2 regions of the Pseudomonas huanghezhanensis genome follow, and region 1 is predicted to be linked to the other one. Evidence: riboswitches for the same ligand, from Rfam matches in the RefSeq annotation. Region 1 holds a riboswitch; the other holds the start of a gene.

Region 1 (3,211 bases):
TACAGGCTCGGGTCTCCCGAATGCACACGCGCAACGTCTTGACCCCGTTCATGAGCAGATTTCATCAGGGCGATAATTTGCTCGAGGTGCAATTCGGCGCTGTTGATGACCTGAACGGCTCGATGACCTTCAAGCACGGCTTCCGGAACCAGCGAACCGGCGTAAATGATGACCGGGCAGTTACCGATCAGGCGTTGCCCTTTGACGGTGATCAGCTCTGGATCGCCGGGGCCTGCGCCGATGAAATAGACGGTCATGGGGGTCTCCGAAGTTTACTCAGGTGTACGAACCAGCCAGGGCGAAGGTGGCATCGTCCTTGTTGCGGCGTGCAATCAACAAGTGGACAGGAGCGGCACACAAGCGAGCTGCCAATGCCAGCGCTGTGCTTTCAGCGACGCCATAGCAGCCGGTCGCGTCGAAAGCAGCTTGCGAGCGATGACTCAGTCTTTGCTCGAACTCCGCCACTTGATCCGCGCTGAAAAACACCAACGGCACACCGAGCCTTTCGCTCAGCGCCAGCAATCCCGGCTCTGAAGATTTGAGGTCGATGGAGGCGAGGGCAGTTACGTCGCCGACGGCCATGCCAAAGAGCGCAAGGCTTTCGTCGATCAACCCCGCCAGCACTTCGACCGGACAACCGCGTTTGCAGCCGATGCCGATCACCCGGACTGTAGACAGAACTGGCTGGCTCATGCGGCGTGGGACAACCCGGCTGCGTTCAGTTCCGGATTTTTGCGACGGAACAGCCAGGCGCTGATGAGGCCCATAGCCACCCAGAACACGGCGTTGGTCAGCAATGAGGCGATTTTGAACTGCGATTCAAGCGCTTCCGGTGCCAGGCTGGAGTGAATTAGCGGCTGCGGCGCGCCAATCACGTGCGGCACCAGCAGAATCGCCGCAGCCAGCACCTTGAGCATCCAGTGGTGGGCGAATACCAACAGGGCCAGCGCCACGGCTGTCGACGCGGCGGCGCTGATCCACCAGAACTGGCGCTGGGTCAGATCAGCTGCAGCGGTGCCCGGCAACTCGGGTGGCAGGCCCAGGGTCGGCGCGAGGACGAACACGGCAAAACCCGCCAGCCCCCACAATGCGCCCTCAGCAGTACGGCCCGGCGCACGCAGCGTATACAGCGCCGCAAGCATCAGCGCAAAACCGACCGCGACCACCAGATTGCCACCTGTGGTGGACAGCACGCGTTGCCAGCCGTCTTCCGGCTCCCACGCTTGCGCGTCATGCACATGCGCGGCCATGGCGCCGTCACTGTGCTCATGCGGTTGCACCTCGGAGGCGGGCGCCTTTTCATAGGTTTCGGCCTGAAGAATCAGCGGCGCCACCCAGAAGCTTTGCAGAACGGTCAGCAACAGAGCGGCCAGCAGCCCGGTGAATCCTGCCGTTTGAGCGATACGCTTGAACATGGCGTCGGACCTCAATGGCAAGGGAAGGCTGAGCTGTGACGGGTGTCATGCGCGGCGTTGTGTACTGCATCGATGTGCGAAAAACCGGCGAAATACACCAGGCATGCGCCCAGGATCATCGCGCTGACAGAGGCGGTCAGGCGTTGGGTCTGGGTGGTGCTGCTGGCGGTAGTGATTGGGCCGGTGGTACTGATCGACATGGCGCGTCCCTCTGAAATGTCAGCGAACAGGAAAGCGCAGTGAAGCCCGCTGACAGGCGTCAGCAGGGACTCAACAGCGCCCGCCCACCGCGGGTTTGTGATGTGAACGTTTCGGGCCGGTCTCCGGGCTCGCGAGGGGTGCAGCGCGCAGCGCGTGGCACCTTCAAGAGTCCCTTCCCATGCCGCACGCAGTTGGCGTGAAAGACACAGTGGATCTGACTCTTCTCTCGCTTACCGTTGCGGGGGCAGCGCCGGACTTGCGCAAGCCGAAGGCTTGCACGCACCGGTTTCCCGTTTCACCCTGTGAAGGGCACCCGTAACAAGGCGTGTAGGAGAGCATGGCCGGGCGGCCAGCGTCAATTGCGGGCCGGCCGTGTGCGCAGGTGGTAATGAGCCTTGCGGAGATTGACCTGAACAGGGTCACTGCGTAGCCTTGCGGCAGTCGAGGTTCGCAGGTCCGGTGACGTCCGGGCCAGTGCTAAGAAGGGAATGCGGTCAGACGCCGCAGCTGCCCCCGCAACTGTAAACGGTCATGTTCATTGCACAGCCACTGCGCGAGCGGGAAGGCGCGATGAATGCTTGTCGCGCATCTCCAGCGCCCGGCACGCCACCGTAAGCCAGGAGACCTGCCTCGACCCGGGAGCCATGCGCGAGCACGAGCCCCATTCATTCTCATTACAACCGGGCGGGGTGATCCGGTGGCGAATCCAACGGCCAGCCAGTCTCAGTGCTGCGTCGTTTTCGTCCCTTTTGCCCGCCGCAAAGCCTGAGGGCAACCGATGAAAACACTGGCCAAACTCCCCGTCACCATCGTCACCGGCTTTCTCGGTTCGGGCAAAACGACTCTGCTGCGCCACATGCTCGACAACGCTGAAGGACGCCGCATCGCGGTGATCGTCAACGAGTTCGGCGAGCTGGGCATCGACGGCGAAATTCTCAAACAATGCACCATCGGCTGCACCGAAGAAGAAGCCTACGGCCGGGTTTACGAGCTGGCCAACGGCTGCTTGTGCTGCACCGTTCAGGAAGAGTTCTTCCCGGTCATGCGCGAACTGGTTGCCCGACGTGGCGACCTCGACCACCTCCTCATCGAAACCAGCGGGCTGGCACTGCCCAAGCCGTTGGTGCAGGCGTTTCAGTGGCCGGAAATCCGCAACGCCTGCACCGTTGACGCCGTGATCACCGTGGTCGACAGCCCGGCCGTGCTGGCAGGTACCTTTGCGGCATTCCCGGATCAGGTCGATGCGCAGCGCAAGCTCGACCCCAATCTGGACCACGAGTCGCCCCTGCATGAGCTGTTCGCGGACCAACTGGCGAGCGCCGATCTGGTGATCCTCAACAAGGCCGACATGCTCGACGCCGACTCGCTGGCCGCGGTGCGTGCTGAAGTCGCCGAAGAGTTGCCCCCGGCGGTCAAAGTCATCGAGGCCAGCAAAGGTCAACTGCCGATCAGCGTGCTGCTGGGCCTGGGCGCTGAGTCCGAGCAACACATCGACAGCCGCAAGACCCACCACGATCACCACGAAGGCGACGATCATGAGGACCACGATCATGATGCTTTCGACTCGATTTCCATCACCTTGCCCCAAGCCGACG
Region 2 (3,211 bases), 330 kb from region 1:
GTCGGCAGCAATCAGAAACACTGCGCCGCCCAACGCGCTCGCGGGCAGCAACCGCGCATGGCGGGTGCCCAGCAACAGCCGTGCAGCGTGGGGGATCACCAGGCCGACAAAACCGATCGAGCCGACAATCGAGACCATCACGGCCGTCACCAGCGCCGCGCAACCGATCAGGATCAGCTGCACCCGCCACACCGCGATACCCAGCGAGGCCGCGGAGTCGGCACCAAACGTGAACGCATCCAGCGAACGCCTGTGCCACAGGCAAACAGCCAGCCCCAACAGCGCTGCTGGCACGCACAGCCAGACCGACGGCCAGCGTACGCCGCCCAGATTGCCCAGCAACCAGAACATGATGCCGCGCGCCTGCTCGGAGTTCGCCGACTTGGTGATGAGAAATGCCGTCAGCGCATTGAACAGCTGCGACCCTGCAATCCCCGCCAGAATGATCTGGCCGGTGCCTGCGCTGCGTCCACTGGCACGGGCCAGTAGCACCACCACTGCAAAGGCTGCGATGGCGCCGACAAAGGCCCCGACCGACAGCGAAATCAGCCCGGCCCCCACACCCAGCAATGCCACCAGCACGGCGCCGGTTGAAGCGCCAGCGGAAATTCCGAGCAAATAAGGGTCAGCCAGCGGATTGCGCAGCAGCGCCTGCAAGATGACGCCGCATGTCGCCAGCCCGGTGCCGCAGGCGCCCGCGACCAAGGCGCGAGGCAAGCGGTAATTCCAGACGATGCCCTCGTCGATGGGGTCGAGGACGTAGCCTGCGGCCCACAACTTATTGGCCAGCACCTGAAACACCACGGATGGCTCCAGGGTGGTCTCACCAATGGCGACACCGGCAAAGACAGCGAGCAACAACACAACCAGTGCGAGCAGCGTTCGAGAAAGCATTGAGGTCATTTCGCCGGGTTGAAGGTATTGATGGCGGCCGCCAGGGTTTCAAGGCCAGTGAATGTCCTGACACTGGCCTGCATCACCATGGCGTCTAGAACGATGATGCGGTTGTTCTTCACGGCGTCCATGTTGCGCGTCACCGGATCATTGCGCAGGAATTCGAGCTTTTTCTGATAGTCGTCAGCGGGGAAGCGGCGACGGTCCATGCGCGCGATCACCAGAAAGGTCGGGTTGGCCTTGGCGATGGTTTCCCAGCCCACGGTGGGCCATTCTTCATCGGACTGCACAATATTGCGCACGCCCAAGGTGTCGAGCATGAATTGCGGGACGCCCTTGTGGCCGGCCACATACGGATCCAGCTCCAGGCCGGGGCTGGAGAACCAGACCAGCGCGCTTGCGTTTTGCTTCGGCGCATCGTGGGCCAGCGCCATGGATTGAGCGAGACGGGCCTTGAGTTCGGCAATCAGCGTCTGACCCCGGTCCTGAACATCGAAGATCTCGGCCAACTGACTGATGCTCTTGTAGACGCTGTCTATCCGGAAGGCTTCCAGACGTGTGCCGTCCGCGCCCACCAGGTTGTTCTTGGCTTCGCAGTCGGTGGGCATCAGGTACGTCGGGATTTTCAACTCATGGAACTGCTCGCGCGTGCCGACCGCGCCTTGCGCGCCCACCATCCATTCCAGCTCCACGGCCACCAGTTCCGGGCGCTTGGCGATAACCGACTCGAAACTCGGGGCGTTGTCCGCCAGCCGCTCGATGGCATCGTTTTGCGACTTATAGAGGGGCAGTACGTCGTTGAACCACAATGACGTGCCCACCACTTTGTCACTCAAACCCAAGGCGTACAGCATCTCGGTGCCCGCCTGGCCAATGGTCACCGTGCGGGTTGGAGCGTGCGGAAAGGTCAGGGTGCTGCGGCAGTTTTCGACGGTCAGCGGGTAATGCGTGGGGGCAGAATGGGCGAGGGTGGCAACGCTCAACGCGGTGACCAGGGTAGCAAGGCGCAACATCAGCATGAGGCTGTCTCCATCCGACCGTACACGGGGCAGGGGGCTCGAACCGGAAACACATCTTCAACCGCTGCCATCGGCGATGGGATCGCCCGTCAGCCTGGCACGGCTAGCTGCTGAGATGTCCTTCCCGGACACCCCGCCGGTTAGTGATTTGCTTGGCCGGCAGGTCTCCTGACTGATGCGTCGTCGCCTGACTCCGGCCTTCCCGGACATCAGTCCAGTGGCTATTGAGGAGCAGGCTCGGCACCTACAGTTGCGGGGGCAGTTCCGATTGATGCCGGGGGCGGCATTTCGGATTCCCTATTAGTCCCGTGGGGGAACCGGCGGCGGGCATGGTAGACGATCATCGGGGTTATCACCACCGACCGCGGTCGCGTCGATGAAACAGGGTCTGATTGCGCCCGGCTCAAGCGCTGCGCTCAAGCCGTCACCCGGCCTTGATCTCACCATGTGAGTGCATGGACCCAGTGGTCGCGACAAGGCTTGCCGCTGTGTGGCCTGCGCGGTAAACCTTGGGTAACGACCGACGCAGGAACGCTCATGTACCCGCTTATCACTCACGTCGACAGCGATCATTCACTGCCCGAAAGCGCCGATGTGGTGATCATCGGAGGTGGCATCGTCGGGGTCTGCACCGCCTACTTCCTGGCCGCACGCGGCGTCTCGGTGGTGCTGGTCGAAAAAAGCGGCATCGCCCATGAGCAGTCTTCGCGCAATTGGGGCTGGGTGCGCACCCTGGGCCGTGATGTTGCGGAAGTCCCGTTGGCGATTGCCAGCCTGAAGCTGTGGGACGAATGGCCCACGCGACTCAAGCACGACACCGGCTTCACCCGTGCGGGCATCCTCTACGCCTGCGAATCGGAACAGGAGATAGGCAACAAGGTGGCGTGGCTGGAACAGGCGCGGCCACTGGGCATCGACGCACAATTGCTTGACCCGGCGCAGATTGAAGCCCGCTTGCAGTCGAAGATGCCGGGGTCGTGGAAGGGTGCGCTGTTCACGGCCACCGACGGCCGCGCCGAGCCCGGCATTGCCACCGCCGCCATTGCCGAAGGCGCTCGTGCGCTGGGGGTAAAAATGCTGACGCGCTGCGCTGCACGGGGCATCGAGACTGAAGCGGGGCGGGTCAGTTCGGTGATCACCGAACGGGGCGAAAACAAATGCAAACCCGTGGTGCTGGCAGCCGGTGCCTGGTCGGGATTGTTTTGCTGTTCGTCACCCATGACCTGGCCGTGGTCGGGCACATTACTGATCGGGTAGCGGTCATGTACCTGGGGCGCATCGTTGAAGTCGCGCCCACT

The links. Region 1 has a riboswitch for cobalamin ahead of OYW20_RS14150 (CbtB domain-containing protein). Riboswitches for the same ligand answer to the same signal wherever they lie in the genome.
Region 2: it holds a riboswitch for cobalamin, as region 1 does, so the genes downstream of both, OYW20_RS12585 (ABC transporter substrate-binding protein) here and OYW20_RS14150 (CbtB domain-containing protein) in region 1, are expected to answer to the same signal.

The regions. Positions count from the first base shown of each region.
Region 1 covers NZ_CP113949.1:3,173,114-3,176,324, reverse strand. Annotated here, with positions in the region: gene cobM (precorrin-4 C(11)-methyltransferase) at 1-257, opposite strand, end outside; gene OYW20_RS14160 (cobalamin biosynthesis protein) at 277-693, opposite strand; gene OYW20_RS14155 (CbtA family protein) at 690-1,415, opposite strand; gene OYW20_RS14150 (CbtB domain-containing protein) at 1,427-1,615, opposite strand; cobalamin riboswitch at 1,713-1,948, opposite strand; cobalamin riboswitch at 2,044-2,263, shown strand; gene cobW (cobalamin biosynthesis protein CobW) at 2,395-3,211, shown strand, end outside.
Region 2 covers NZ_CP113949.1:2,838,436-2,841,646, forward strand. Annotated here, with positions in the region: gene OYW20_RS12580 (FecCD family ABC transporter permease) at 1-903, opposite strand, end outside; gene OYW20_RS12585 (ABC transporter substrate-binding protein) at 900-1,913, opposite strand; cobalamin riboswitch at 2,055-2,250, opposite strand; gene OYW20_RS12590 (NAD(P)/FAD-dependent oxidoreductase) at 2,451-3,170, shown strand.